4 regions of the Pseudoalteromonas sp. 0802 genome follow, and region 1 is predicted to be linked to each of the others. Evidence: predicted binding sites of a transcription regulator. Region 1 holds the regulator's gene; each other region holds the start of a gene.
What was found. The regulator sigma-54, encoded in region 1, starts transcription at its own class of promoters, with help from an activator protein. The targets are predictions, from matches to a motif close to GTTGGCACGNNNNTNGNNT.
Positions count from the first base shown of each region.

Region 1 (8,076 bases):
CGAATTTACTTAGGTAATGATGGCGAAGAGCTTAAAGCATTTAATACTAAAGATGGCTTTGGTATTAAAGCGCTCATTAATAGTGGCTTTGAAGTGGCAGTGATTACTGGCCGCCATTCACAAATAGTTCAGCAGCGAATGACTAGCCTAACAGTTCAGCACATTTATCAGGGACAAGAAGATAAGCTGATTGCTTATCAAGAGTTAAAAGATAAACTGGGGCTGACTGATGAACAAATTGCCTATATTGGTGATGATGGTCCAGACTTACCAGTAATGGAAAAAGTAGGGTTTGCCATTGCTGTAAACGACGCACACCCACTGATTAAAAAGCTGGCTCATTACACCACATTATTACCAGGTGGCTTTGGAGCTGTGCGTGAATTAACTGATTTACTGATGTTAGAAAACGGTAAGCCGTTAACTAGCGATGGAACCAGCGCATGAATATAGCCCGTATTTTACTGAGTATTGTTTTTGTTTGTTGCATGGTGTGGTTATGGTACCCGTACTTTAACCAATCAACAGACACAATAACTAGTGAAGACGAGATCATCGCAACACCTGATTACACCGCAGTGGCGTTAAAGCAAACAGCGTATGACGAGCAAGGCAAAATTAGTCATAAAGTGGCTGCTGCTAAAATGGAGTTGTATCAACAATTAGGGTTTACCTTTTTTGAGCAACCTATTTTTACTATTTATGGCGACCAGCAGGTTTGGCAAGTAAAAGCCAAAGAAGCCACATTGTACGAAAACGATCAGCTGATTTTTGAAGGGGATGTAGTTGCTAAAAACTTAACCCACAACGGCATGATTGAAGATATAAAAGCAGAAAACATTAATGTCGACATTGATAAAATGACCATGTTTTCTAAGCAACCTGTGACACTAACAGGACCGAATTTAAAGATTACCGGGAAAGGCTTAAAAGCCGATTTAAAAACCGAAATTGTTGAGTTAACTAACCATACACGAACCATATACTATGACCAATAAACTGAAGAAATTACTCCTGATCCCAAGCTTATTGATTGCCTTTTCGGGCGCAGCTGCCGAGCAAACTGGCGCTCAAATTAGCATTAGCTCAGATCGCCAAGTAGGTAAACTAAAAGATGGCGTTGGCATATTTGAAGGTAACGTAGAGATCGTGCATGGTAATCGTCGTATTACCGCAGAGCGCCTTGAAGCACACGGCGGTGATACCGAAGGTACAGTAGAGTTGATTATTGCCACAGGTAAGCCTGCTTACTTCGAAGAAAAGCAAGCTGATGGCACCGTAATGAGCGCTAGCGCAGAAGAAGTTCGTTATGATGTTGCAAAACGCTTCTTAACCTTAAATGGTGAAGCTGAAGTTACTCAAGCAGGTCAAAAAGTAACAGCAAAAAGCATTACCTATGATATGGCACAGCAGCTGATCAGTGCTGAAAAAGACGAAAACTCAACAGATCGTGTACACACTATTTTAGTGCCTGTTGAAAATAAAAAAGATAATAAAGGCCAACCATGAGCACATTAAAAGCAGAGCTTTTAGCTAAAAGCTACAAAGGCCGCCAAGTGGTTAAAAATGTCGGTCTTGAAGTTGAAGCTGGCAGTATTGTTGGCTTGCTTGGTCCAAATGGCGCAGGTAAAACAACGACCTTCTATATGATTGTAGGCCTAGTACCTAGCGACAAAGGTAAAATCAGTATTGATGATAACGATATCACCCTTTTACCAATGCATAGCCGTGCGCGTTTAGGTATTGGCTATCTGCCACAAGAATCGTCAATTTTTCGAAAGTTGACGGTTTACCAAAACTTGATGGCCATTTTAGAAACTCGTAAAGATCTAAATAAAACCACCCGCGAAGAAACACTCAATAGCTTACTCGATGAGTTTAGTATTCAACACATTCGTGACAGCCAAGGTATGGCGCTGTCAGGTGGTGAGCGACGCCGTGTAGAAATTGCTCGCGCATTAGCCGCTAATCCTAAATTTATCCTTTTAGATGAGCCTTTTGCTGGTGTTGATCCAATTTCAGTGTTAGATATAAAGAAAATTATTGAGCACCTAAAAAATCGTGGTATCGGTGTACTAATTACTGACCATAATGTTCGAGAAACCCTTGATGTTTGTGAAAAAGCCTACATTGTTTCTCATGGGGAGCTAATTGCATCAGGCACACCTGAGCACGTATTAGCAGACCAAACTGTACGCGATGTATATCTAGGCGAGCAATTCAGGCTGTAACCATTACGCCAGCGACTAGAGCATCTGCTAGACTTATAACAATGACAATAAATCGATAACTGTGTTTATACAGTTATCGATAACTTAAAAAGGATTGTTAGGGATACATGAGGCAATCATTACAGCTGCGCATGGGCCAGCAACTTACAATGACTCCACAACTGCAACAAGCGATTCGTTTGTTGCAGCTCAGTACATTGGATCTCCAGCAAGAAATTCAAGAAGCGCTTGATAGTAATCCCCTGCTTGAAGTGGAAGAAGCGGATTACAATGAAGAAAGCACCGGCAAGAATGAGCAAAAAGCGGAGCCTGACGATGTGCAAGTCAGCGCGTCTGCCGAAGAAGCACCTAGCGAGTACGAGCAAGAAAGTAGTGATGCTCTCAATAAAGACACCGTAAGCGATGACTTAGCAATGGACGTCACGTGGGATGAGTACATGAGTGCCGCCCCTTCAACATCGTCAGGGCCAATGCCTGAAGATGAATCTATCTACCAGGGAGCATCAACCGAAACCCTTCATGAATACCTAATGTGGCAATTACAGCTCACGCCATTTAGCCCTACTGATGAAGCGATTGCTGTGGCAATTGTAGAAGCTATCGATGACTCAGGTATTTTAACGGTAAGCTGTGAAGATATAGTCGAAAGCTTTAATCAAAATAACGATGAAGAAGAAATCGAACTTGATGAAGTCGAAGCGGTCTTAAAAAGAATTCAGTTATTTGATCCTGTGGGTATTGGTGCGCGCAGTTTACAAGAATGTCTGTGCATTCAGTTACGCCAATTCGATGCTAATACGCCATATTTAGCTGAAACTAAAATGGTTTTATCTGAGCATATCGAATTATTAGCGAGTCGCGACTATCGAACTTTGATGAAAAAGACTAAGCTTAAAGAAAACGAGCTTAAAGAAGTGATGACACTAATCCACAGCTTAAATCCTAAGCCTGCGGATAGCATAGTGCGCGAAGAGTCTGAGTACGTTATACCTGATGTATCAGTAAAAAAAGTAAAAGGTCGCTGGGTAGTCGAGTTAAACCCAGACTGTATGCCAAAGATTAGAGTGAACAGCCAATATGCGGCGATGTCTCGCTCTGTAAAATCAAGTAGCGACAGCCAATTTATTCGCTCTCACTTACAAGAAGCTAAGTGGTTTATTAAAAGCTTAGAAAGCCGTAACGATACGCTATTAAAAGTGACCAACTGTATCGTTCAACAACAACAAGCTTTCTTTGAGCATGGCCCTGAAGCAATGAAGCCGATGGTGCTAAATGATGTTGCTGAAATGGTCGAAATGCATGAATCGACGATTTCACGGGTAACAACGCAAAAATATATGCATACCCCACGGGGTATTTTTGAGTTGAAATATTTCTTCTCAAGCCATGTCAGCACCGAAAATGGTGGTGAGTGTTCTTCTACAGCAATACGCGCTTTAATCAAGAAGTTAGTCGCTGCAGAAAACTCAGCTAAACCATTGAGTGATAGCAAAATTGCAGATATATTGGCTGAGCAAGGAATTAAAGTAGCTAGACGTACAATTGCAAAATATCGTGAGTCTCTAGCAATACCTCCGTCTAATCAGCGTAAGAGTCTGATTTAGACGTTTTACATAGAAGGAAAAATGCTTATGCAACTAAATTTAACTGGTCGTCATGTAGAAATCACAGATTCATTAAGAGACTATGTAAACACCAAGTTTGCAAAACTAGAAAGGCATTTTGACCATATTAATAATGTTCATGTCATTCTAGATGTAGAAAAATTAAGCCAAAAAGCAGAAGCAACTTTACATGTAAACGGAGGCGAATTGTTCGCTTCTACAGAACATCAAGATATGTACGCAGCCATTGACTCACTGATCGATAAACTTGATCGCCAAGTCATTAAACACAAAGAGAAATTAGCTCGACATTAAATTATGAAACTAAGTTCACTTACTAACCAGGACTGCAGCAAAGCTGCGGTCCTTTTTAATAGCAAAAAAAGAATTCTTGAATATATCAGCGAACTGGCCCACCAGCAGCTTCCTCATTTATCGCAACAAGATATCCTAGATGCTTTACTCAACCGAGAAAAACTAGGTAGCACCGGCATTGGCCGAGGTATTGCTATTCCACATGGCCGAATGAGCGGCGCAGATGAGCCTCATGCATTTGTGATAGTGAGTGAATCCCCTATTAATTTTGATGCAATTGATAATCGTCCAGTTGATATTTTTGTGGCACTCATCGTACCAGATGGTGACTGTCAGCTTCACCTAAAGACCTTATCAACAATTGCTGATAGACTTAAAGATAAAGAATTTTGTAAACAGCTGCGTAGTGCTACTACCGATCAGCAACTGTTTCAGGTCATATCAGCAGAGGCATAAATGGAATTAATAATTATCAGCGGTCGCTCAGGCTCAGGTAAATCGGTCGCTTTACGAGTACTTGAAGACTTGGGCTATTATTGCGTTGATAATATTCCGGTTAATTTACTGCCTTCGCTCGTACGTAGTGTGTCTGATAACTACGATAAAATAGCGGTCAGCATCGACGTGCGTAACTTACCGAAAGAGCAGCAAGAATTTAATGATATTCTTGAGTACCTGCCAGGTTTCGCAAACCCAACACTATTCTATTTAGACAGTGATGACCAAACTCTGATCAAGCGCTTTTCAGAAACACGCCGCTTGCATCCACTATCTATTGATTCTTTGCCGCTTGATCTGGCCATTAAACAAGAAAAAATCCTGCTTGATGTGTTGATCACTCGCGCTGACTTTATGATTGATACCACTGATCTGAGTGTTCATCAGTTAGCAGAATCAATTCGCGAAAAGATTTTAGGTAAAAAAGATAAAAAGCTGATTATTACTTTTATGTCGTTTGGCTTTAAGCATGGTATTCCAAAAGAAGCTGACTACGTTTTTGATGCACGCTTTTTACCTAACCCACACTGGGAACCTGATTTAAAGCCACTAACAGGCCTTGATCAACCAGTAAAAGATTACCTAGCTAGCCACAGCATAGTGCAAAAGTTCACGTGGCAAATACAAACCTTTGTGCAAACTTGGTTGCCACATTTAGAGCGTAATAACCGCAGTTACCTGACCATTGCTATTGGTTGTACCGGCGGCCAGCATCGCTCTGTTTACTTAGCGCAAACAATTGGTGAGAGCTTTGCCAAAAGCCATGCTAATGTAAAAATTCGCCACCGCGAACAAGACATTTAATTAGGCACCAACAATGCACGCTGAAGATACCTTTTTAATTCAAAACAAACTTGGCTTACATGCTCGTGCTGCTACTGTTTTAGCGCAATTAGCGCTGCAATTTGATGCCAAAATTACGCTTTATCAAGATGATAAAGAAGCTGAAGGCGACAGCGTGTTAGCATTAATGCTACTTGAAAGTAGTCAGGGTAAAGAAGTTCGCGTTGTGTGCGAAGGCCCTGACGCCGATGCTGCATTAACGGCAATCGGCGAATTAATTGCACAACGCTTCCACGAGCAAGAATAGCATTTGCTAAGACTTCAGGGTTTACGGTAAACTTAATTCGGATATTTAAAATTCCCTTTAAATATCCTACTTTTATATCGCTCGCTTTTCTAAATTACAAAACTCTTAATAAATTTATCGCAGTGCGACGATATCTCTGCAAATACACTACAAAGCAACTATGCTGTATTTGCTTAGCCTATTTAAACTTTTTTCAGTTGTAAGGACGCCAATGCCAGAAGCCTTTGAACAAGATTACCCACTACAACAACTCAAACAAGTGACCAAGTCACTCAATAGTGGTCAATTTGTTCAAGTGCGCGGTATGTTAGCCAAAACGGCACCTTGTGATACAGCCCTTTTACTTGAATCTTCTCCCCATAAAATTCGTCGTATGCTTTGGCAGCTGGTTGATCCAGATGTCCGTGGTGATGTTCTAGAAGAACTCTCTGAAGATGTACGTCTTGGCATTATTGCCCAGATGGAGCCTGAGCACATTGCTGCTGCCACTGAAGATATGGACGACGATGACTTAGGTGAGGTTTTACGTAGTCTTCCTGATACCGTATATCAAGACGTTGTCAGTGCCATGGACTCGCAAGATAGAGAGAGAGCTACTCAAGCACTTTCTTATCAAGAGCGCTCAGCCGGTGCCTTGATGAACAGCGATACGGTCACCATTCGTCCTGACGTTACCCTAGATGTTGTACTGCGCTATTTGCGCTTACGAGGTGAGCTACCAGAAGGTACCGATGACTTATATGTAGTTGATAAGCATAACTGCTTCTTAGGTGCGCTTTCATTAACTACATTGCTGACCAGCCCATCAGATAAAATTGTTCGTGATTTAATGGATGAAGACTGTGAGTCAATCCTAATCTCTATGGATGAAAGTGATGTGGCGCAACTATTCGAACGTCACAACTGGATTTCAGCGCCTGTTGTGGATGATAACGCTCACTTGCTTGGTCGTATTACCATCGATGATATCGTTGACGTAATCCGTGAAGATGCAGAGCACAGCATGCTTAGCCTCGCTGGTCTTGACGACGAAGAAGATACCTTTGCGCCAGTGCTAAAAAGTTCACAGCGTCGCTCTATTTGGCTTGGGGTTAACTTATTAACCGCACTTTTAGCAGCCATTGTGGCAAGCTTTTTCGAAAACACCTTAGCAATCTTGCCTATTTTAGCGGTACTCAATGGTATCGTCCCTTCAATGGGGGGTGTTGCGGGTAGCCAAACCCTAACTCTGGTTATTCGTGGTATAGCGGTTGGTCATATCAACCAAACCAACCAACGCTTCTTATTACTTAAGGAGTTAGCGATTGGCGCACTGAATGGCATTATTTGGTCGATATTAATTGCTGGTGTGGTTGCCCTATGGCAGTGGGACTTTAAACTCGGTGCAGTGCTGGCCTTTGCAATGTTTATGAATCTTGTTGCCGCTGGTATTGCGGGTGCGAGCATTCCATTAATTCTTAAGAAAATGAAAATTGACCCAGCCCTTGCAGGGAGCGTAGTGCTGACAACCGTCACTGATATTGTTGGTATCTTTGCCTTTTTAGGCACCGCGACTTGGTTATTGATCTAATATAAAAACGGCCCTTAAAGGGCCGTATTTATATCTATTTACTTTGCGCGCTGCTTATTTTTACCCACTCTAGGTTTGGTATTGGCCTTTTTAAATTGGCTAAACCCGGTGTGACGCGTCAGTGCCGCACGGCCTTTTCCACCTTTACCCTGCGCCGCTTTTTCATTACGGCCTTCTTCAGGTACCAAGCAGTTTGGCCCTTTACCGATTAGATTCGCTTTCCCCATTTTTCTTAGAGCTTCGCGGATCATCGGCCAGCCAGCTGGATCGTGGTAGCGTAAAATCGCTTTATGTAAGCGACGCTGACGCGCACCTTTTGGTACTGGCACTTGTTCAGTATTGTTTTTAATATTGCGCAACGAGTTCATCTCTGTGTGATAAATCGTGGTTGCATTAGCCATCGGCGATGGATAAAAGTTTTGTACTTGATCAAGTTTAAAGTCATGAGCCTTTAGCCACAGCGCCATGTTCACCATGTCTTCGTCTTTTGTTCCTGGGTGAGCAGAAATAAAATACGGGATCAAATACTGCTTTTTACCCGCTTCTTTTGAGTATTTATCAAATAGCTCTTTAAACTTATCGTAAGCACCCATGCCCGGCTTCATCATCTTAGATAATGGTCCATCTTCAGTATGCTCAGGGGCAATTTTTAAGTACCCGCCTACGTGATGGGTAACCAACTCTTTAACGTAGCGTGGATCTTCAACGGCTAAGTCATAGCGTACGCCAGACGCGATCAAAATTTTCTTCACACCTTTTACATCACGG
Region 1 is NZ_JABVXE010000025.1:13,302-21,377, reverse strand. It holds gene kdsC (3-deoxy-manno-octulosonate-8-phosphatase KdsC) at 1-447, shown strand, start outside; gene lptC (LPS export ABC transporter periplasmic protein LptC) at 444-998, shown strand; gene lptA (lipopolysaccharide transport periplasmic protein LptA) at 988-1,509, shown strand; gene lptB (LPS export ABC transporter ATP-binding protein) at 1,506-2,231, shown strand; gene HUS61_RS19485 (RNA polymerase factor sigma-54) at 2,339-3,835, shown strand; gene hpf (ribosome hibernation promoting factor) at 3,863-4,150, shown strand; gene ptsN (PTS IIA-like nitrogen regulatory protein PtsN) at 4,154-4,606, shown strand; gene rapZ (RNase adapter RapZ) at 4,607-5,452, shown strand; gene HUS61_RS19465 (HPr family phosphocarrier protein) at 5,466-5,738, shown strand; gene mgtE (magnesium transporter) at 5,950-7,308, shown strand; gene HUS61_RS19455 (YgiQ family radical SAM protein) at 7,347-8,076, opposite strand, start outside.

Region 2 (8,076 bases), on a different contig from region 1:
GCGTGTTGACCTAATACGATTTCTTCGTACACATAACCTTTCGCCTCTAGTAACGCTTTAGCTTTTGTACAGAACGGGCAATTAGGCTTGGTGATAATGCTCACTGATTCTGGTTTTACCTGTGCTGGGTTAATGTACTCAAGCATGGTATCTGCATCAGATACTTCAAACGGGTCGCCAGGCTTTTGTGGCTCGATAAACATTTTTTCGATAACGCCGTCTTTTACCAGCATAGAATAACGCCAACTGCGCTTACCAAAACCTAAGTCGTTTTTATCGACTAGCATACCCATGCCGTCGGTAAATTCGCCGTTGCCGTCTGGCAATAAAGTGATATTTTGCGCTTCTTGGTTTTGTGCCCATGCATTCATTACGAAGGTATCGTTTACAGAAATACATACAATGTCATCAACACCGTTTTGTTTAAATACAGCCGCAAGCTCGTTATAACGTGGCAAGTGAGTTGATGAACATGTTGGTGTAAATGCACCTGGTAATGCAAATAGCACAACTGTTTTACCTTTAAAAATTTCGTCAGTGGTCATTGATTTCCACTGCTCGTCTACACGTGTTGCGAATGTAACGTTTGGTACTTTTTGGCCTTCGATATTGTTTAACATTGTTTTGATTCCTCTTGATTTGTTGAGTGCCATTATGCGATTAAATTTTCGATAGCTCCAATCGTTTGTTTGTATTAGTATGATAGGTAAAAGCTATTGGTGGTGTGATATGAATTTAAAAGACTTTGAATACGTAAAAGCGGTTGCGCAATACAAGCACTTCAGAAAAGCAGCTGATGCTTGCTATGTCAGCCAACCGACATTAAGCGGGCAAGTTAAAAAGCTTGAACAAGAGCTGGGGGTTGTTATTTTTGACCGTTCAACAAAGCAGGTCACGTTGACTGTGCAAGGTGAACAACTTCTTAAACAGATCACACTGATCCTAGATCAAACCCAAGTGCTTAAAGAAATAGCCGCCAGCTCACATGACCCACTAAAGGGTAAAATCAATGTCGGTATTATTCCTACCATTGCACCTTATTTACTGCCAACACTTTTAACTTCTATGAAGCAGGCCTTTAGTGAAACCCAGTTTTCATTTATAGAAATGCAAACAGCGCAAACGCTGGTGGCCCTTGATAATGGTGAGATTGATATTGCAATTGTTGCTGATGTGGCTGATTTAGCGCCTTATCATGTGTCACCGCTTTATAAAGAAGACTTCTTAGTTGCGGTTTCTGAGCAACACGCTTTAGCACAACATACTGAAGTTGCCTTAGCTCAATTACATGAATGTGACTTATTAATGTTAAACGAAGGGCATTGCTTTAAAGAGCAAGCAGAGCAATTTTGTTTTTCAGCTGGGGTTGAAGTCTCGAACCAATATAAAGGTAACAGTATTGAAACCTTACTCGCCTTGGTAGCAATGGATGATGGGGTAACCTTTGTTCCTAAGCTTGCATGTACACCACGTGAAGGAGTGAAGTACTTAGCTATAACACCTAATCAGCAACGCCAAGTTGTCATTGCAACTCGTAAGCACTACCCACATATAGCTGGTGTTGAGCAATTAGCTAGTTGGCTAAATGCTCATCAAGGCCTACAAGCTCATTTACTCGCTAGCAGCTAATTCAACAATATCGTTAATTTGAATGTTAGGTAGTGGTTGCTTATCTATACTCATGGCAACCGCTGATTGCTGATAAAGCTGAGTCACTTTTACCTGGTTAAGTGTGGTGATTTTGTGCGGAAGCTTATTACCCTGTGCATCCGTTAGGTAATTATGATGGGCTATATTTAAAATTTGCCCTTGCTCAAGCCCATGCGCCTTACCCAAGTTGATGATTAGTCTGTCGTTTTCGATATGCAGTATTTTACCTTGCGTGGGTAAGCAGGCCATGGCTGCTTGTAAGTCATAGGTTAGGGTTTGGTTTATATCGCTAATAGCTTGGCCATAGTCAGTTGCCCAAAATCGGTCGCTATATACATCGATGATCTCAGTCTTTTTATACGGCCAAATACCTTCTGTTTGGTAGCTTTTTTGCCAGAGCTTTTCGTAAGTGGTGCCATCAAATAAGACGTAATCTACTTTGTATGCACGCTTGAAACTATCATCTTGCCAAAATGCATAATCGTTGTTGATCTTATGGTTAACCGATAAATCACGAATACGGCTCAGTAATACATATTGCGAGTTACTGCGGCTAGTGACCTCTTCAAGTAGTGCATTACTGTAATCGTATTGCTGAGTGAAAAAATGATCTACTCGCAACGGCATATTGTAATAGGCTGTCGGTTTAGCTGCCATTTGCGTATTACTTAAGCTGGCATATAAGTGTTCACTAATGGCTTTGTTTACGTCAAAAATTTGGCCCATACGCGCTTGCTCGCGATTGGCGAGTTGGCTTTGTGTCACGGCAATAAATTTGGTGTATTGGTTTGCAGGGCATTCTTCTGCTTGGGCAAAAATATCGAGGCGAAGCGTGATGGCATAGGTGTCGTTGTGGCGGTCTTCGCTGATCAATTCTATTTTCTGGATTTCACCATGGCTGCTTATTTTCAGCTGATCTTGCGTCAAAACCCCGTCAACTAAGGTCTGTACAGAGGTTACTCGAGCGCCAGAAAACACTAAAGCCTGAGTTATGGCGTCTTTAATGGCGGCAGATTTGGCTTGGCTCGTATCGCCATTTTTTACAACTGCATGGCCTGTAGATTCAAACCACTGAGCTAAGCTATTGTTAGAAAACAAAATTGTAAAGGCTAAGCCAAGGCCTTTTAAGCTGGCTATTGTTTTATTTTTCATGCTGACACCTAGCATTAAAACCAATGAATAACCTAAATGAGCAAGGACTGTACCACAGTGGCATTAAACGTGCATATTTGTAGCCAAAGAGTTTTAAGCGGAAGCAAATTATGCGAGCACTTCTATTCGGTGGGCTGGTTGCCTGCGCAGCATTAACCGGCTGCAGTAGTATTTTTGATAAACATGTAGAATACACTTACATTGAGCCAGATAGCTACCCAGTGCTAAAAGCCGTGGGTTATGCGCCAATTAGTGCTCAACCAAGTAGCAATGAATCGCAGCGTACTCTACTTGCGATTAAAGCCTCAAAGCTTGAAGCTTACCGCGAGCTTGCTGAGCAAGTTTACGGGCAAAGAATTTCCGCAGGCACTACAGTGCAAAACAGCATTGCTCATAATGATCAATTACAAAGCCAAGTACAAGGTGTGATCAAAGGTGCACAGGTTATTAAAACCTATGCGGTAGGGGATACCTACGCAACTGAATTACAGCTTGATATGAAGCGAGTGCACGATTTATACATCGGCGAAGTAAAACCGCGCCAAGTGAAAAAAGTAACATATTATTAGGTGCAACTTAGTCTAGTTGTAACCTATTGGCTTGCCGCATAAGTCCAGCAAATTCTGCAAGCATTAAAAAAGCGCGATAACTTAGTTATCGCGCTTTTTTAATGAAATAGTATTTATGCTTTCAAGTTGTGAACGATTTTCTTATCGCCTTGAATCACGCTGCCGCCTTGGTCGTAGGTCATCGATGATGGTGCACCGATTAAAATATCTTTAAGTTGCTTAACACTCAACTGTGCTTGATGGGCCGCGTGAGCGTTTACATCATTTTTCTTCTTGCAGCTTGCTAGGAGAGTATTTACTTGCTTAATGAGTGCACTTACTTCGTCATCTTGCGATTCGTTGTGCGCAACAAGCTTTTGAACTTCTTTATCAATGGTTTGAATTTGTTGGAGCAAAGAGATTTTTTGTTGGGCAATACTCTTTAATCCGTCACCACGCTTTGCAGCAATGGCTGTCAACTCATCATCTAACAGCGCAGCAATAGACTCCAAGCAAGAAACTTGTTGTGTTAATTTGCTAGCTATTAAATGATTATGATCAGCCATAGACATCAAACTCGAATGCAGCGATGTTCTTTGCTAGCTTTTCAGCATCAATTTGGTATTTACCTTCACTGATTGCCTTTTTCAGCTCAGCCACTTTATTGCTATCAAAGCCAGATGATTGCTCTGCTTTTTCTTGCAAAGATTTTAGCTGTTTAGCTTGAGGAGTTAAGCTAACAGAATCTGCACTTGCTTTTGGTGCGGCCGATTTTGCAGCGGCTGCATTAGCATTATCTTTTTGTAAATCAAGCTTTTTTTGCTTGGTATTTGTCAACACAGAAGGCTGTTGTTGACCATTATTGACATTGCTTACCATAATTTTGACCTATACATTACCCAACATATGCCTTTATATCGGCGGGCACAGCGGATACTTTAGCATAAATATAAAAAATTAAATATTTACTTGTACAGACTCGACCCCATCCACACGTGCATTTAATACTTTACCTGATTTTTTGTTTTTTACACGTACTAATTCGTCTAACGTGCCATCTTCTAGAGCAATTCCGGTGGTTTTAATTCTTAAGCCGCGTAATGAAGCATAGATAGTTACATTATCGCCTTTACAAACCATACAAACCTGGCTCATAACAATAGGTGTGCCGTCACGTAAATTGCGCTTACTGCGACTGCCAATAAGTATAGCCTCATCTTGAACATATTGTGTTCTAACAAATTGTTTAGGTTTCATTTCGAGGCGTAAATGTTCAGGGCGAATGACCTCTCCACGGGCTAAATTAGTGGTAACAACAACCACAGGTTCGAGCTCAATAATGCGCACGTGAACGTATTGAGTCCAACTATTTAAATCTTGGCACTTAAGTTGTACAGTTACCTGCCGATTAAAAGGAGGCTCAGTTGGTAACTCTTTGTTAATTGGTGACTCACATAACCTCTCAGGAATGCGACTATCTAATGGTAAAGCACTAATTTGAGGTGTGGTGTCCAGATCAGGGAGCTGCTCGCTAACAAAATCGATGGCGATTTGTTGAAGTTGCTCGGTATTATAAACTTCTGCCTGTAGTTGTGTTGTAAACAACAGGCTAGTAAGAAAATAAAAAACACTGTATCTTCGGCTTTTTTTTAACAAACTCATATTGTTTCGACTATGCTTATGGTTGAAAACAAGGTATAAATATTTTGCGTCAAAAAACAGACGCTTTGTAACCTTATGTAGCTTTAACACAAAGAAGGCAATTATTGTTCCAGCTCTGATTGTTTATCTTTAGGAGATTGAAATGGCAGGCATTTTAGACTCAGTTAACCAGCGTACTCAGTTGGTTGGGCAAAACCGCCTTGAATTACTATTATTCAAACTCAGAGGGCGACAACGCTTTGGTATAAACGTGTTTAAAGTAAGAGAGGTTCTGCAATGTCCACCACTTACTAACATGCCCAAATCAAATGCGTACATTCGCGGTGTTGCGCATATCCGTGGTCAAACTATCTCTGTTATTGATTTATCGATGGCTGTAGGTGGCCCTGCAATTGAAAATATCAAAGACAGTTTTATCATCATTGCTGAGTACAACCGTTCAGTGCAAGGGTTTTTAGTTGGTGGCGTTGAACGAATCGTGAATATGAACTGGGAAAAAATAATGCCGCCGCCTTCGGGAGCCGGACGTTATTCTTACCTAACTGCGGTCACTGAGATTGAAAACGAATTAGTTGAAATTCTCGATGTAGAAAAGATATTAAACGAAATTTGCCCAGTTAACACTGAAGTAAGCGCTGAAGTAGTTGGTGAAGGTGAGATTCAGCGTGACTTAGGTGAGCGTATTGTCTTTATTGCTGATGACTCTGCAGTAGCTCGAAACCAAGTTAAGCGTGCGCTTGAACCTCTAGGTGTACAAACTGAACTAGCTAAAAACGGAAAAGAAGCGCTTTTACGTTTAAGAGAGATTGCTCAGCTCGATTGTCAAAATGATATTACTGAACGTGTTGGTCTATTAATATCTGATGTAGAAATGCCAGAAATGGACGGTTATACCTTAACCGCTGAAATTAAGGCTGATCCAAAATTATCACCTTTGCATGTGATCTTGCATACCTCTTTAAGTGGGGTGTTTAACCAAGCAATGATCGAAAAAGTGGGTGCTGATGATTTTATTGCAAAATTTAACCCAGATGAATTAGCGACAGCTGTGAAGAAGTGGGTTCATTGTGATTAATTATTTATAGGTGGTATTACTTTGGAAAATAAGCATTTACAACAAAGCGAATACGATCAATTCCGCTCTTTTTTAGAGCAACAATGTGGCATTGTGCTTGGCGATAATAAACTTTATTTAGTTAAAAGCCGCCTTGCGCCGCTTATGGCGCGTTTTAATGTTGAGTCTTTATCACAGTTGGTAAGTAAAACACTAAGCCCTCATGAGAGGCAGCTTCGTGCCGCTGTCGTTGATGCGATGACAACCAATGAAACGCTTTGGTTTCGTGATCAATATCCGTTTGAGTTATTGAAAACAAAACTATTTCCTGAGCTTAAAGATGTGCGTAGGCCACTAAAAATATGGTCAGCGGCAAGTTCATCAGGACAAGAGCCGTACTCAATTGCCATGTCTGTTGCCGAGTTCCAATCTAAAAATCCAGGCGTATTAAAGATGGGGGCGCAAATTATTGGCACTGATATCTCTAATACCATGCTTGATATGTGCAAGAATGCTGAGTATGACTCACTAGCCCTTGCTCGTGGCTTGTCGATGGAGCGTCGTCAAAAGTTCTTCAAGGACAGCGGTAATGGAATGGCTCAGGTAGTTGACCCTATACGTAAAATGGTCAGCTTTAGACATTTAAACTTACTCGATTCATATGCCCTAATGGGCAAGTTTGACATCATATTTTGCCGTAATGTGTTGATTTACTTTTCACCAGAAGTAAAAGCTAAAATCATTTCGCAATTTGCTCAAGCTTTAAACCCGAAAGGTTACCTGTTTTTAGGTGCGTCAGAATCAATGGCGGGCTTAAGTGATAGCTTTGATATGGTTCGTTGTAACCCGGGTATCATCTATCAGAAAAAGTAAACTCTCCTTAGCAACCTAGTCCTTAGGTTGCTAAATTTATCTATTTTTCAGTCTCTTATATAAATAAAATCACTTCTTTATTCTTGGCTTAGCTTTTGCATTAACCACTGCAGAGTCAATTTTTTGGAGATGGTTATGGCTATCAGTTTTGATAAAGCATTTGGTGTTCATCCTCATGCGATGTTGATCCGTTCACAACGCGCTGAGTTATTAGCGACAAATATCGCTAATGCTGATACGCCGGGCTACAAAGCGAAAGATATCGATTTTGCTTCGGCATTAAAAGCGGCAAAAAGCAACCAACAAGGCGGCAATAGCATGGTAAGAACCGATGCTAAACATATTGCCGGGGGCAGTCGTTTTGTTGGCAGTGCAGAAATGTTTCGTACGCCAAATCAAGCAGATACAGGTGATGGTAACTCAGTTGATATACAAGTGGAACGAAACTTGTATGTACAGAACTCATTAGAGTATCAGGCAAGCCTGCAATTTATGAGTAGTAAAATTAAAGGCCTTAAAAAAGCCCTCGGTAGTCAAGGAGCTTAATCATGAGTTTGTATAATGTTTTTGATATTTCAGCAACCGGTATGAGCGCGCAAAATGTTCGCTTAAATACTACTGCCAGTAATATCTCGAATGCGAATACGATTAGTTCTAGCCAAGATCAGACATACCGAGCGCGCCATCCTGTTTTTGCTGCAGAGTTGACTAAAGCGTCATCATCACAAAGCAATCCTCAGGGCTCTTCTGTTGGCGTTAAAGTATTAGGTGTTGTAGAGAGCGATAAACCTCTACAAATTGAATATAACCCGAACCACCCAAGTGCGGATGAAAATGGTTATATCTACAAACCTAACGTTAATGTTGTAGAAGAAATGGCAAATATGATTTCAGCCTCTCGCTCTTACCAAACAAATGTGCAAGTTGCTGATGCAGCTAAGCAAATGTTAAGTAAAACACTGTTGCTTGGGCAGCGGTAACCGAGGATAAGTTATGAGTAACGACATCAGCAGTGCGTCATCAACGTATTTAGATAATTTACGTTGGCAAGACAATCAAAATAAAACAGAAGAGAAAGATGATACTTTAACGCAAGAAGACTTCTTCTCACTTTTAACACAACAGTTGTCGTTTCAA
Region 2 is NZ_JABVXE010000003.1:150,662-158,737, forward strand. It holds gene HUS61_RS08350 (glutathione peroxidase) at 1-620, opposite strand, end outside; gene HUS61_RS08355 (LysR substrate-binding domain-containing protein) at 730-1,629, shown strand; gene HUS61_RS08360 (flagellar assembly protein FlgT) at 1,612-2,802, opposite strand; gene HUS61_RS08365 (LPP20 family lipoprotein) at 2,913-3,371, shown strand; gene flgN (flagellar protein FlgN) at 3,485-3,916, opposite strand; gene flgM (flagellar biosynthesis anti-sigma factor FlgM) at 3,909-4,229, opposite strand; gene flgA (flagellar basal body P-ring formation chaperone FlgA) at 4,308-5,012, opposite strand; gene HUS61_RS08385 (chemotaxis protein) at 5,155-6,087, shown strand; gene HUS61_RS08390 (protein-glutamate O-methyltransferase CheR) at 6,109-6,939, shown strand; gene flgB (flagellar basal body rod protein FlgB) at 7,075-7,485, shown strand; gene flgC (flagellar basal body rod protein FlgC) at 7,488-7,919, shown strand; gene HUS61_RS08405 (flagellar hook assembly protein FlgD) at 7,933-8,076, shown strand, end outside.
Region 2: a site for sigma-54 is predicted at 7,022-7,040, ahead of flgB (flagellar basal body rod protein FlgB). Genes of this name have one in related genera too.

Region 3 (8,076 bases), on a different contig from region 1:
GCCAACTTTACCGTTACGCTTAGTACCATCTGCACTAACAATTGTTACTTGTTGGTTAGGGCGAACAGTACCACGCTTGATACGACCTACACCGATAACACCGATGTATGAGTTGTAGTCAAGCTGAGAAATTTGCATTTGGAAAGCACCTTCAGGATCTGCATCCGGTGGAGATACTTCGTCAACGATCATCTGGAACATTGGTTCCATGTTATCTGATGGCTCGTCTAAATCCATTGTTGCCCAGCCGTTGATAGCTGATGCATAGATTACTTTAAAGTCTAACTGTTCGTCAGTTGCACCTAGGTTATCGAATAAATCGAAAACTTGGTCCATAACCCAGTCAGGACGTGCACCAGGCTTGTCGATTTTGTTGATTACAACAATCGGCGTTAAACCTTGTGCGAATGCTTTTTGCGTTACGAAACGCGTTTGCGGCATTGGACCTTCTTGAGCATCAACAAGTAGTAATACTGAGTCAGCCATCGAAAGTACGCGTTCTACTTCACCACCGAAGTCGGCGTGTCCTGGGGTGTCTACGATATTGATATGGTAGTCGTTCCAAGAGATAGCTGTGTTCTTAGCTAAAATGGTAATACCACGCTCTTTCTCAATGTCGTTTGAGTCCATTACGCGCTCTTCGTTACCGCCGCGCGTTTCTAATGTGCCTGATTGCTCAAGCAGTTTATCAACCAAAGTTGTTTTACCGTGGTCAACGTGGGCGATAATCGCTATATTTCTTAACTTTTCGATGCTCATATTTTTTCTCAGAGAAATTGAATCTCATTGATCCTGCAAGATCTACGCACTCACCTGCGTTTTCACCAGATGTCCCAGCATAGGATTTAAAAGGGCGCATATTATCCCTTAATAATGGCATGGATGAAAGTTTATCCAATATAAATTTATAAACTTTCTTCAGGCTTTCTATAAGTATCTGTTTTATAAATGACAAATTTATGAAAATTAAAGTGAATCTGAGCTCAAAACTGGCGAAATTTTAGTTTTTGAACCATATTTTGGCACTAAATCGTGTTCATAACAGAAAAATTGGCACGCTCAATAATTGTGCAAAATAAGGTCGCACTTTTTACGCACCAGAATGATCCTTTTACGCACCAACTTAGTGCAATAGAAGTTAACAAAACAAAGCCTTGTTTGTTTTTTGCAAGTCTAAACAAGGTGTTAAAAACATGGCACGAAACCAGCTTATATAAGCGAAAAGCAATAATGCAGCAAAAATAAAACCCAACAATTGGAGGACACATGTCACAATCGGTTTTAGATTTTATCAAAGAAAATGACGTTAAGTTCATTGATTTACGCTTTACTGATACCAAAGGTAAAGAACAGCATGTTTCTATTCCTCATCATCAAATTGATGAAGATTTCTTCGAAGACGGCAAAATGTTTGACGGTTCTTCAATTGCTGGCTGGAAAGGTATCAACGAATCAGACATGGTACTTATGCCTGTTCCTGAGTCTGCGAAAATGGACCCATTTTCTGAAGAAGCTACACTAATCGTACGTTGTGACGTAGTTGAGCCTTCAACACTTCAAGGTTATGAGCGTGATCCACGTTCTGTTGCAAAACGCGCTGAAGAGTACATGCGCTCTACTGGTATTGCTGACACTGTATTATTCGGTCCAGAGCCAGAGTTCTTCCTTTTTGATGACGTTAAATACAAATCAGACATGTCTGGTTCTATGTACAAAATCGATTCTGTAGAAGCTGCTTGGAACTCAGACAAAGATTACGAAGGTGGCAACATGGGTCACCGTCCAGGTGTTAAAGGCGGTTACTTCCCGTGTTCACCTGTTGATTCATCACATGACTGGCGTTCAGCGACTTGCTTAGTTCTTGAAGAACTAGGTCAAGTAGTAGAAGCTCACCACCACGAAGTAGCAACTGCAGGTCAAAATGAGATCGCAACTCGCTTCAATACAATGGTATTAAAAGCTGACGAAATCCAAGAGATGAAATATGTTATCCATAACATGGCTCACCTTTACGGAAAAACAGCGACATTCATGCCTAAGCCAATCGTAGGTGATAACGGTTCTGGTATGCACTGTCACCAATCTCTAGGTAAAGATGGCGTAAACATCTTCGCTGGTGACAAATATGCAGGTCTATCTGAAGAAGCACTTTACTACATCGGTGGTATCATCAAGCACGCTAAAGCAATCAACGCATTCGCTAACGCGTCAACTAACTCATACAAGCGTCTAGTACCAGGTTTCGAGGCGCCAGTAATGCTTGCATACTCTGCACGTAACCGTTCTGCTTCAATCCGTATCCCAGTGGTACCTTCTGCAAAAGCACGTCGTATCGAAGTACGTTTCCCTGATCCAACAGCTAACCCATACTTAGCATTCTCTGCAATGCTTATGGCTGGCCTAGACGGTATCAAAAACAAGATCCACCCTGGCGATGCAATGGACAAAGACTTATACGATCTACCTGCTGAAGAAGCAGCTGAGATCCCACAAGTTGCATCTTCTTTACAAGAAGCACTTGCATCACTAGATGCTGACCGTGAGTTCTTAACGCAAGGTGGCGTATTCACTGATGACCTAATCGATGCATACATCGCGCTTAAAGGTCAAGAAGTTGAAAAACTTAACATGACAACTCACCCAGTTGAGTTCGAAATGTACTACAGCGTGTAACACACGCTGTACCAGAATTATCTGAAAGATAATAAATGTGTGTTCTCAAGCCCGCTCTGCGGGCTTTTTTAATGGTAATTGAGCGGGTTCTACTCTACAGTTTTATTTAGATTAAAAAATGCAGGGTTGCAGGGTGAAAAGCACAACTTTATTGGTACTATCGCTGATTTTTATAAGCTTTTTTGGCTATAGCGCAGCGCAGAAAGTGTATTCTTGGAAAGATAAAAACGGCGTTTTAGTATTTTCTGATACACCGCGCCCTGGCGCTACCGAAGTAAAGATGAATACCCAAAACCTGACCATGCCAGCTACCGACACCAGCATACTTGATAGCGCACCAAGTGCGACACCTGTCAAATTTAAAGTCAGTATTGCTTCTCCTGCTAATGAAGCGACCGTGCGAGAAAATACCGGTTCAGTGTATGTCACTGCTCGAATTAGCCCACGCTTTGAAAACGGATTTAAAGTACAACTTTTATTTGATGGTTCTGCCCATGGTGCACCAAGTAATAGCACGACCTTTGCACTAAGAGAGGTCGAGCGTGGAGAACACACATTACAAGCTAAACTTTATGATGCTAATAATAAACTCGTTTCGGTTAGCCCAGTCAGCACCTTTTTCATGCACAGAACCTCAATTTATGGCGGAAACTAAGGTTTTTGACATGACTTCTCGCAAAGTAAAAAGAGTATGCTAAGCTGCACTAAATTGAAACGCACTAAAATGGTGCAACCATGCTCAGTGAAACACATTTTAACTCTGAACTGCTCGACAGTATTTGGAAAAATTTAAGTACTGCTGTCATTTTACTCGACCGAGATTTTAAACTGGTTTATGCAAACGATAGCGCCAGTGAGCTTTTAGGTTTAGGGCCCAAGCGAATTATCAACCAACCGTTCGATAACCTATTCAATTACCACTCGATAGACTTAAAACGCATTGCTCAGTATTCGTTGTTCGATGGTGTTGATTGCCACCAGCATAGAGCTGACGTGGTTTTCGTCGATTCACGCCATGCCAAACTGACCATTAGCACGCGCCGAATAAGCAGCCATGATGAAAATTATATTTTGTTTGAATGCCGCCAAATGGATGATGAAATTCGCCACGATCAAGCTTCGAATCAAATGCATCAATATCAAGCAGCACGTAACCTAATTCGTGGTTTGGCACACGAAATTAAAAATCCTTTAGGTGGAATTCGCGGAGCGGCGCAATTATTGCAGTATGAGGTTGATCAGCAAGAACGTGATCAATGTGCCGAATTAATCATTGAACAAGCAGACCGTTTACGCGAGCTTGTAGACCGCTTACTTGGTCCGAATCAATTGCCACATAAATCCTATGGCAACATTCACCAAGCGTTAGAGTCAGTGATTAAACTGAGCATGTTAGATAACAATGCCAATATCACTTTAGTGAAAGACTATGATCCAAGTATACCGAGTGTGTACATTGACCAAAGTAAAATTCAACAAGTGGTACTGAACATTATTCGTAATGCACAACAGGCACTGGTTGATGGTGGCGAGATAAGAATAAAAACCCGCATCAATCATCAACACAGGCGCCCAGGTAAGGCGCCGAAAAAAACCTTGCTGATCCAAATTTCGGATAACGGCCCAGGTATAGACAAGAGCTTACGTGAAACCTTGTTCTACCCAATGATCACCAACAAAGAAAATGGATCAGGGCTTGGTTTATCGATAGCGCAAACCTTGGTTGACCAACATGACGGCCACATTGATTGTGACAGTTGGCCAGGCCATACAGAATTTAATATCTATTTGCCTTTTACGGATTAATGGTTTTTTGGAGTAGTCATGAAAACAGTCTGGTTAGTTGATGATGATGCCTCAATTCGCTTTGTACTAGAGAAAGCGTTGGCACGTGCAGGATTTGAAACTGAAAGCTATGCGAACGCACAAGATGTGCTTAATGCATTAAAGTTTAGCCAGCCAACGGTATTAGTATCTGATGTACGAATGCCGGGTATGGACGGCATGGCGTTACTTGAGACTATTGCTGAGCAAAACCCTGGCCTGCCAGTGATCATCATGACCGCTCACTCAGACTTAGACTCGGCGGTGAATGCCTTCCAAAAAGGGGCATTTGAGTATCTCGCTAAACCGTTCGATTTAGATGAAGCTGTCGCGCTGGTTGAAAGCGCATGCCGTGCTAATTCAACGAAAAAAACTAAACGTAAGCAAGCACCACAAACCAATGCGCATATCATAGGCGAAGCGCCTGCTATGCAAGAGGTGTTCAGGGCAATTGGTAAATTATCAGCATCAAGTATGAGCGTGCTGATTAATGGTGAGTCAGGGACAGGTAAAGAGCTAGTTGCAAGTGCCCTGCATAACCACAGCCCTCGTAAAGAAAACCAATTTATAGCTTTGAATATGGCTGCCATTCCAAAAGAATTGGTCGAGTCAGAGTTATTCGGTCACGAAAAAGGCGCGTTCACTGGAGCCGACAGTATTCGTAAAGGCCGTTTTGAACAAGCGAATGGCGGCACCTTATTTTTAGATGAAATAGGTGATATGCCGCTCGATGTACAAACGCGTTTATTACGCGTGTTAGCCGATGGTGAGTTTTACCGTGTTGGTGGCCATCAAAGCATTAAAGTTGATGTACGTATTATTGCTGCAACACACCAAAACCTCGAAGACTTGGTAAAACAAGGTAAGTTTCGTGACGACTTATTCCATCGCTTAAACGTGGTGCGTTTACGCTTACCCGCGCTACGTGAGCGTACTGAAGATATTGAACGACTAGCACAACACTTTTTACATAAAAGTGCCAAAGAGCTGCAGGTTGAAAGCAAAATTTTAAGCCCTAAAGCTACTGAGCAACTGCGCTTATTCAATTGGCCAGGTAACGTGCGCCAATTAGAGAATACTTGCCGCTGGTTAACGGTTATGGCACCGGGTGAGCTGATCAGCGAGCAAGATTTACCACCAGAGATTGTTGCTGTTGCACCGACTGAGCAAGAAGGTGATTGGCTGGATGCATTTCAACAATGGCTTAACCTTGAACTTAAACAAGGCAAAGAAAATATTTGGCCTGCCATTCAAGCACAACTCGAAACTCGTTTGATTAAAACCGCCCTTGCCAACTGTGCTGGCCACAAGCAAGAAGCCGCAGTGAAGATTGGTTGGGGCCGCAATACATTGACCCGCAAGCTAAAAGAGCGCAATATTAGCTAATTTCGCGCTATACCTATGTGAGTCAATGAAGTTAATCGAGCACATTCCACTAATTAAACAAATGGAAATTATTAACAGATTGTCGTTCTTTAGAGAGTTTACTCTCAGTGAACGACAAGTGTTATTAGAGTCATTCAGTCATTTATATTTGGTCAAACAAGGCCGCGCTGTTTTCAAACAATACGATACTGATAAACGGCTTTATATCGTGCTAAGCGGCTCACTGATGGTATTCAAACAAAGTCATTTACTCGAACTTGGTACCATTGAGCCCGGCGAATTTATCGGTGAAGGTGCTTTTATCAATAGCCGCGAGCACAGTACCAGTGCACGCGCAAAAGTTGATACCATTTTGTTAGCTATCACCCCTGAAGCACTTACCCGCTTACCCAATGTGATCCGCGAGAAAATTAAAGATCGCATCATCGAAGGCATGAGTGAACGCATTACTAAGTTAAGCACTTACCTTGAGTCGCGTAGCTAACTTCCATTTAATTTTTTCTGAGAGTTAAAGTAGCTAACTTCCATTTATTTTTTTCTGAGAGTTAAATCAGAAATATACCTCACAGTAGGAGTTAAAACACAAACAGCAAATAATAAATAAATAATAGAAATTTGGAACATATCGTAGATTTCATAGCCATCACGGTTATTTATAAACTCATACCCTAGTGCAACTATATAAATAAATACATAAAACGTGATAGTAAAAATCCAAAACGCCTTCGAATTTATAAGCTCCTTTCGAAAAGCATAGCTATAAGCCCCAATAAGAATTAATACATCAGCGCATAGAAGTAGAATGCTAACAAGTAAAGGATGAGTAGGGGCAATTGATTCATCAATTGTAAATGCATCATAGATAGAAAAAGACACAAAAACACACATTACTACGAAAAGCACTTGCCACTTTAGTCTACGCTCTTTCATTTCACCACCAATGCCCATAAGGAATTTCAGCTGGTTCCAAAGGTAACTTTCGCCATCCATCTTTATCATCAATATAACGGCGTTTGAAGTTTCTCCGTTTTGCACCGATTGGAGTCAATGAGAGCAGAGCTTGCAACAGACCTATGAATTCCTTTGAATCTCTACCTGATTGACCAAACGTAATCTTCAGTAGAGGTTGGAGATTCTTATATTGCTCCTCAGCATCCTCCTTCTTCTTAAAAAACTCTTTATAAAGAAAATCACCAGCTGAATAGACTTTCCCTAATAGCCCTGCATTCCTTAAAGAACCCTTCATTATTTAGACTTTCCTGTCGATTAATTTCATTTGTACCCTAACAAGAAAAATTTCATGCTTCAATAATGAAATATTCCTTTTATTTATACGGATTAAAGTACTCTAACCTAGTCCATATACACAATTTGCAATGAGCAATTTAACCAACTTGGGCTATTAACACGTGCCGTGTAACGGTAAGTATCTGATGGTTTCATACCAAAAGGAGTGCTCACTTCTGGCGTTAAATGACTGTATGTTTGCGAATAATTTTTATAATAAATGACTAGGTAGCCATATAAATAATCCCAATTTAGGGAGACTTTTCTACCACTTGTAAGGGTAAAGTGCGCCTGCTTATCATTAAATGTAACTGCAAGATCATTATACTTGTCTTCAACGCACCCAGTGGTGAGTACACGAGCCGGCATAGTAAAACTGGTGGTGGTATTTTTAGCTCTTAAGTAAAAGCCAATATTGCCATGATTGTAAAAGTGATTGGCATCTGTGGTGTACTTAATTTCAGCTTGATAACCTAATCCCTGCATAATTTCAGCTAGTTGCTCGGCTTCATGAGTAAGAATTTTATCGCTCGATAGCATTAAGGTTGCATCAGTAAACTCTCTTGGCACTGGGAGCTGAGTGTATTCATAGGGTAAGCTTTGTTTATTTAATGCTTGCTCTAATGATTGCAACTGCGACTGTTCAAGGTTTTCTGTGTATACGTAGACTGTAGCTTGCTGACAACCTGCCAAAATTAAAAGTATGGCTGCTGAAATTATCCTTTTCATGTTCTTTCTCACTTTAGATTACACATGTAGTCTAAAGTGAGAAAAACAATAAATCAATTAAGATGTTTTTTTAGCCAACTATTAACACTTTGACGGGTATATAGAATATCTTTAAATAAACGGTGAGTTTGATGCTGAAGCAGCTTTTCTTTATTTGTTTCACCTGAACTTAACTGG
Region 3 is NZ_JABVXE010000028.1:2,661-10,736, forward strand. It holds gene typA (translational GTPase TypA) at 1-759, opposite strand, end outside; gene glnA (glutamate--ammonia ligase) at 1,267-2,673, shown strand; gene HUS61_RS19845 (DUF4124 domain-containing protein) at 2,807-3,328, shown strand; gene glnL (nitrogen regulation protein NR(II)) at 3,409-4,479, shown strand; gene ntrC (nitrogen regulation protein NR(I)) at 4,498-5,883, shown strand; gene HUS61_RS19860 (cyclic nucleotide-binding domain-containing protein) at 5,909-6,367, shown strand; gene HUS61_RS19865 (hypothetical protein) at 6,412-6,813, opposite strand; gene HUS61_RS19870 (hypothetical protein) at 6,815-7,129, opposite strand; gene HUS61_RS19875 (hypothetical protein) at 7,237-7,899, opposite strand; gene HUS61_RS19880 (hypothetical protein) at 7,953-8,076, opposite strand, start outside.
Region 3: a site for sigma-54 is predicted at 1,193-1,211, ahead of glnA (glutamate--ammonia ligase). Genes of this name have one in related genera too.

Region 4 (8,076 bases), on a different contig from region 1:
AAAAAGTCGAAATTACCCGACACTAGATGGCACTCAATTATTTCGTCGTGCTTTTTAACTGCAGCGTTAAACTCTTCGAAAACATCTGGTGAGGTTTTAGTGATGGTTACTTCTACATAAACCGACAAACCTTGGCCAAGTTTAGCAGGATCCACTACTGCTTTATAACCGAGTATATAACCTTCTCTTTCGAGCTTTTTTACCCGCTCCAAACAAGGGGTGGCACTTAGCCCTACACGCCTTGCCAGCTCTACGTTAGAGATCCGACCATCGAGCTGTAATTCCATTAAAATTTTACGGTCTATTCTGTCGAGTAATTGATGCATAAGCCAAACCAGAGTTTTGCACTGTTTAAAATTTATTTTTAGATTATATCACTAGAATAACACTTAAAAAAGGTGAGACACACTGGCTGGTCATGAATATAATAGTCAAAAATTTTATCCCGTTCTATTAAGGCGAAAAACTATGATTATTGGTGTACCTAAAGAAATCAAAAACCATGAATACCGTGTAGGTATGGTTCCTGCGAGTGTTCGTGAACTAGTAAACCATGGCCACCAAGTGTTTGTTGAAACTGATGCTGGTATGGGCATTGGCTTCACTAACGAAGATTATGTTGCAGCTGGTGCTGAAATTTTACCAACAGCAGCAGACGTTTTTGCTAAAGCTGAAATGATCGTTAAAGTAAAAGAGCCACAAGCTGTTGAGCGTGCAATGTTACGCGAAGACCAAATTCTATTTACTTACCTTCACTTAGCACCGGATCTTCCACAAACTGAAGACCTAGTTAAAAGTGGCGCAGTGTGTATCGCTTACGAAACAGTAACTGATTCACGTGGCGGTTTACCTCTTCTTGCTCCTATGAGTGAAGTTGCTGGTCGTATGTCTATCCAAGCTGGTGCACAAGCGCTTGAAAAATCAAACCACGGCCGTGGTATGTTACTTGGTGGTGTACCAGGTGTTGAGCCTGCTAAAGTTGTTGTTATCGGCGGCGGCATGGTTGGTCGTAGCGCAGCACAAATGGCTGTTGGTCTAGGTGCTGATGTTGTTGTTCTTGACCGTAACATCGACGTACTACGTGCATTAGACGCACAGTTCGGTAATAAAGTTAAAGCTATCTACTCTACTGCTGACGCACTAGAAAAACACGTATTAGAAGCTGACCTTGTGATCGGTGGCGTACTAATCCCAGGTGCAGCAGCGCCTAAACTAGTGACAGCTGAGCACATCAAAGCAATGAAGCCTGGTTCTGCAATCGTCGACGTTGCAATCGACCAAGGTGGTTGTATCGCAACTTCTAAAGCGACAACACACGCTGATCCTACTTACATTGTTGATGACGTTGTTCACTACTGTGTTGCTAACATGCCAGGTGCTGTTCCACGTACTTCTACGTTCGCACTTAACAATGCAACATTACCGTTCATCATCAACCTTGCTAACAAAGGCTATAAGAAAGCGCTTCTTGACGATGCAAACTTCTTAAAAGGCTTAAACGTGATCAAAGGTAAAGTTACTTATAAAGAAGTAGCCGAAGCTTTCAACATGGAATATGTTGACCCACGTACAGCAGTTGAAAATGCTTAATTAGAATTAGCATTGTGAAACAAAAAAAGCAGCGATATCGCTGCTTTTTTTATGCCTGTTTGCAAATAAAGTAGTTTATCTGCAAACAATTATATTTCTGATTAACGACGCTTAGTTTGTTTAGCGCGTTGATTGTGCTTTTTAACCGCCTTACGGATTTGGTTAATTTTGGCACGTTTGTCTTTACGCTTTTCAGGAATAACCGACAGCTTAGTTTGCGTTTCGCGGCCTAGCTGTACTGTTTTACGTAAATAGTTAACCGTGTCTAAATCAAGCTCAGCCCAACCACCTTGTGGCAAGCGCTTATCAAGCTCTAACTTACCGTAACGAATACGGATAAGACGCGATACTTCAACATCTTGTGATTGCCATAAACGACGTACTTCGCGGTTACGCCCTTCTGTTAAAGTCACATTGAACCAACGGTTGATACCTTCACCACCCATAGGTTTGATGTTTAAGAATTTTGCAGGACCATCTTCAAGCTCAACGCCTTTTGTTAAAGTGCGTAGCGTTTCGTTAGTTACTTCACCAAACACACGAGCTGAGTACTCACGCTCTACTTCGTAGCTTGGGTGCATTAAACGGTTAGCAAGTTCACCATCGTTAGTAAATAGCATTAAACCAGCGGTATTTATATCTAGTCGGCCAACTGCAATCCAACGTTCGCCATCAACACGTGGTAAACGGTCAAATACCGTACGACGACCTTCAGGGTCTTTACGTGTACATAACTCGCCTTCTGGCTTGTTATACATAAGCACTCGACAAATACGGTCGGCTTTGTCTTCAATTTTAACTACGTGACCGTCAACTCGAATTACATCGGTTGCTTCAACACGGTCGCCTAAACGTGCCACTTTACCATTCACGCTCACACGGTTGGCATCGATGTATTTTTCCATTTCACGACGTGAACCCACGCCAGCACGGGCTAATACTTTTTGTAACTTTTCAGTTTCTACATTACTCATTCAGATAGTTCTCTCACAGAAGGATCGCTCAATAGCTGGTTGATTTTACTCTCCTGAAGTTCAGGTAACGGCGGTAATTCATCTAAACCAGCTAATGAAAAATAATCTAAGAAAGCGGATGTTGTGGCATACAACGCTGGGCGCCCAGGCACCTCTTTATGACCAACAACTCTGACCCACTCTCTTTCTAATAAGGTTTTAATAATTCCTGAGCCAACAGTCACCCCCCGTACTTGTTCAATTTCACCACGGGTAATAGGTTGTCTATAGGCAATCAAGGATAAAGTTTCTAGTAGTGCTCGTGAGTATTTAGGTGCGCGCTCTTGCCATAAGTTTGCCAGCCAAGGCGCTAAACTAGCGCAGGCTTGAAACCTGTAACCGCTGCCTACTGCAACAAGCTTAATGCCTCGGGTTTGATAATGCGTTTGAATTTGTTCAATTGCATTATTAATGCGCGGCATAGATACGCTTAAATCAGCTAATACTGTCTCTTTTAAATGACGTTTAGACACAGGTTTTCCAGCAACAAAAATCGCGGCTTCTATGATTTCGACTAACTGTTCATCACTGATACGTTTTGTGGCCATCACTACTAAAGGTCATTTTAAATCACTAACGCTCTATTATGACAGAAGTCGGCCAAGGTTGGAAAAATTATTGTAAAAAAGCCAGTGTAAAACACTGGCTTTAGGGGATATTTATGAATGAATATTGAAATTAGCTATTTTTAACCATTTCAAGGGCATCATCTTCGGCAACGTCACTGCCATATTTGCTAATGTAATTAACAAACTCAGTGCGGCTTACACGCTTATCTTTGTTGATATCCATATAGCCAAAGTGATTTGCGATATCGTCGTCATCGGCTTCTTCAATAGAAACATAACCATTTTTGTCGTTATCTAACGATTTAAAGTCATTTTCGATTGGGTCAAATTTAGCGATTTCAGCTTTAAATGCTGATTCAGATACCTCACTATCAGTTGCCACTTTGCCTGTATTTAGCTGCATGTATGCATTAAATTCAGTACGGCTGATTTGCTCATCCATATTGGTATCGATATTTGAAAAATGATCCCAAATAGCATCATCGTCAGCTTCTACCTTAGAGATATAACCGTCATTGTCATTATCTAGGCTGCCAAAATCACTGTCGATTTTTGCTAAAGAGTTACTTGCAGAACATGCTGAAAGACTTAGTGCTGCTAAAATTGTTGATGCTAAAGTTAACTTGTTCATAAGACATTTCCTTGTAGTCGATTAGATTCACTTCGAATGTTACAAGTTGAATGCCAAAATGCCTTATTGGCTAAAATCAAGCACTTACAGCCTGGTTAAGTTGGTGTTAAGCCTATGATTTAGCAAGCTTTTCATGGATTACTGTAATTTTTTCATAAAAAAAGCGCTCCGAAGAGCGCTTTTTACAAATAACAAAAATGCTGCTATTAGATAGCTGCGTTTTGGTAACGCTTAACGAAGTCTGTTACTGCTTCGCCATTACATTTTAACGTATTTAAGTTACCAATTTTTTCACGCACAGGTGTTAAACCTTTTTTAAGTGCAGTGATGCAAAGTTGAGTTTCTTTTTGCTCATTTTTAGCAAACACTTCAACAGCTGCTTTTGCTGCTTCTTGTGATTGTGCTTTTTTAGCAATTTCACGGATGTCAGTACCGTTACATAAAATGCTTTTTGAAAAACGTGACATTGAAATGCCATGCTTTGCTGCTTCTTTACGTGCAGCGGTAAACCCTTCGTTCGCACTTAAGCTACATAACTTTGATTCAATACGGTTATCAGCTGAAAAGTAGTGCGGGTTGCTTGCTAATGAGCCAAATGAGATACATGCAAGAGAAAGCATCACTAATTGTTTTTTCATGGTTTACCTTTAAATAGTACATAATATGAACGGATGGTTTGCGCGCATTATATAAACAAAAATCAGTAGATCAACTGAATTATTTATTTAATTTAATAATTAATAGTGAGTTAACAATGTTTTTAAATTAAGCAGCAATTGATCAACATTTACCCAATTTGATTTTCGTAATTAGCTCATGAATAAGCCCTAGTTTGATGATAGAATTGCGCTAAACACTGAAACAAAAATAATAGGTGCACCATGAAGGTAATCTCATTTAACATTAACGGCCTGCGCGCTCGTTTACACCAATTGCAAGCCGTAATTGATAAACATCAACCAGATATTATTGGCTTACAAGAAATCAAAGTACATGATGAGGCCTTCCCTCTCGAAGATGTGCAAAAAATGGGTTATCACGTTTATTTTCATGGTCAAAAAGCGCATTACGGCGTGGCTATGTTATGTAAACAAGAGCCGAAATCAGTAGTTAAAGGCTTTGCAACCGATACCGACGAATCACAGCGTCGTATGATCAGTGTTACCGTGACACAAGAAAATGGTCGTGACCTAACGGTGATGAATGGCTACTTCCCGCAAGGGGATAATATTGCCCACGAAACCAAATTCCCTTATAAGCGTCAATTCTATAAAGATTTAATGACTCACTTAGAAGATAACCACACGCCAGAGCAAGATGTTATTGTGATGGGCGATATTAATATTTCACCAACCGATCTCGATATTGGTATTGGTGAACCAAACCGTAAGCGCTGGTTAAAAACAGGTAAGTGTTCTTTCCAACCTGAAGAGCGTGAATGGTTAAGCACGTTATTAAACTGGGGCTTTAAAGATACCTTCCGTGAACTTTACCCAGAAAAAACCGAGCAATATTCGTGGTTTGATTACCGCTCTAAAGGTTTTGATGACAACCGCGGTCTGCGTATTGATGTGATCTTAGCAACCCCTGCTCTTGCTGAGCGTTGTGTTGAGTCTGGTATCGATTACGAATTGCGTGGTATCGAAAAACCATCTGATCATGCGCCAATTTGGTCAACATTTAACGCATGATAGACACTATGCAATGGCAGCTCCCATTGTGGAGCTGTGTGGCTATAATACTTTGGCTCAGCTTTGATAAACAAAGCCTGTCACATTTGCTGGCAACACCGATAAGACAAGTGGGTGTGCTCGCATGTGCCCTTGTACTTGCGGTACTGTGGCGCATTAAAGCGGGGATATTACCTGGCCTCGAATTGCATATTTTGGGGGTCACTGCAGTGACCCTAATTTTAGGTTGGCGACTGGCAATTTTTGCAAGCCTTCTTGCAAGTTTACTCTTGGTATTAGTCGCTCAGTTGCCAGTATCAATACTGCCAGTGCATTTATTGTTTACTGCTTTTTTACCAATAACATTGAGCTATTTGTGTTTTGTGCTTTGCTATAGCTACCTGCCGAGACACTTTTTTATTTATATCTTTTTATGCGCGTTTTTAACCGCTGCTGTTATCGCCTGTATTAAAATACTTACCAGCGGTGTGTTTTATTACTTGCTTGGTGATTACAGTTTTATTGAGATTTCAGAAAACTATCTGATCCTGTGTGCCATAATTTGGTTTCCTGAAGCAATGCTCAATGGCATGGCCATTACCTTGATGATCACCTATCGCCCTCATTGGGTTAAAACCTTTTATGATAAGGACTATTTAGACTCATGAGTCTTCACTATCACTGCCCGCTTTGCAAACTTGAACTTACTCTAAACGACAAAACTTACCGTTGTGACAACAACCACAGTTTTGATATCGCCAAAGAGGGTTATGTCAATTTACTTCCCGTGCAAAATAAAAAGTCGAAACAACCGGGCGATAACCTTGAAATGGTGCAAGCACGCCGCTCATTTTTAAGTGCCGGGCACTATTTGTTTTTACAGCAAGCTTTAGCAGAGCTAGTGGCCTCTCTCGAACCAAGTTCAGTGATTGATTTAGGCTGTGGTGAAGGCTTTTACACGCAAGCTATTGCAGCGCAGTCGAGTGCCGATGTATATGGTGTTGATATTTCTAAGCCCGCGGTAAAATACGCCGCTAAGCGTTACGAAAATGCGCATTTTAGTGTCGCGTCGATTAGCCAAGCCCCTTTTGCAGATGCGCAGGCTGATGTGCTTGTTAGTGTGTTTGCCCCTTTATTTGCACAAGAACTTGCTCGCCTTGCCAAACCGCAAGCTAGTTTAATTGTTGCAAGCCCTGGCCCTTGGCATCTTAAAGAGTTAAAAGCGTTTATTTATGCCGATGTAAAACCGCATACAGAGATAGAACCACCAGCAGGCTTTAGCAAAGAGTCGATAAACTTGTTAGAGCAACAAGTGCTGTTGTCTGTCGATGAGATAAAACATTTAATTATGATGACGCCGTTTGCGTGGAAGTTTCGCCCAGAGCATTGGCAGCAGATAGAGCAACAAGGCCCACAAAAAGTAACGTTATCGTTTTATGTGAGCCAGTTTGTTCGCAATTAGAAGTGTTCTTTAGTGAAGGCTTTATCCATTTTTTCGAACATATCTTTTAATAATTGAGCTAAGTCAGTGTAGCGTGGTTTTTCAGTCGTTAATTGTGACTGATAACCATGCGCCTTCATTTTACTGTGCAGCTCTGTGTACCAACTTAGCATTGCTGGCTCTAAACGGGTTTCTGCACGGCGGCCTAGCCACAACAAACCTTGAAGTGGTAGTGATAAAAAGAAAAGCGCGATAGTGATAGCTTGTGGAAAATAATCACTACCTAAGTAATTAACTTGCATAAAAACGGTCAGCATTGCCAATATTGGCATCACTGTAATTGCCAGTTCAGTGGCCTTGATCACTCTAAATTCGGCAAACAATGGAGCGAGCTCTTGTCGCATCGGCCATTTTTTAGCGTACTGACGACCTGTTTGCACTTGTGACATGACACCTTTTTGCATCATCACTCCTAGGGTCTTCAACTTGTTTCACAACCGAGTGTAACACACTCCCGGATACAATCCCTGCAAAACCTGTCCTAGTTTTAATACCAAATTAATGGTTAGGAGACTAACGTTTAAAGTCTAAATGAGATAAAATGTTATCGGCTTAAGTCAACCAGACTTTAGTATAATTACAGCCTAGCTTTGTTAAGTGTAGCAACAAAATACTTATTTACTATACTGGCAAAGAATTCTAATTATCAAGCCTTAATATACACTGACTGATATCGTACTTTTAGGACCTAGCTATGTCGACGCCCCTTTGCTCACCACAACATGTTTTAGTACTTAACTGTGGTAGTTCAAGTTTAAAATTTGCCATTTTAGATGCCGCCACTTCTGACGAAGTTATTTCTGGTTTAGCTGAGCGCCTTGGCTCAGATACGCCTTCAATCAAATATAAATATAATGGTGAAAAACAACTTATTGAGCTTGCAAAGGGCCAAGCCCACGATGCAGCAATTGCTGAGCTTGTGAAGCTAGTTAATGAGCTAGACCTTGCAGATAATTTAATTGCTGTGGGTCATCGTGTTGTGCACGGTGGTGAGCATTTCACTGAATCTGTGCTTATTGACGATGATGTACTTGCAGCTATCGAAAAAACAGCGGCACTTGCACCACTTCATAACCCTGCCAACTTATTGGGCATTCGTACT
Region 4 is NZ_JABVXE010000001.1:88,839-96,914, reverse strand. It holds gene lrp (leucine-responsive transcriptional regulator Lrp) at 1-326, opposite strand, end outside; gene ald (alanine dehydrogenase) at 469-1,590, shown strand; gene rluB (23S rRNA pseudouridine(2605) synthase RluB) at 1,692-2,564, opposite strand; gene scpB (SMC-Scp complex subunit ScpB) at 2,561-3,151, opposite strand; gene HUS61_RS00460 (EF-hand domain-containing protein) at 3,282-3,803, opposite strand; gene HUS61_RS00455 (hypothetical protein) at 4,010-4,441, opposite strand; gene xthA (exodeoxyribonuclease III) at 4,685-5,494, shown strand; gene HUS61_RS00445 (energy-coupling factor ABC transporter permease) at 5,491-6,141, shown strand; gene HUS61_RS00440 (putative RNA methyltransferase) at 6,138-6,935, shown strand; gene yfbV (terminus macrodomain insulation protein YfbV) at 6,932-7,378, opposite strand; gene HUS61_RS00430 (acetate kinase) at 7,669-8,076, shown strand, end outside.
Region 4: a site for sigma-54 is predicted at 3,843-3,861, ahead of HUS61_RS00460 (EF-hand domain-containing protein). Genes of this name have one in related genera too.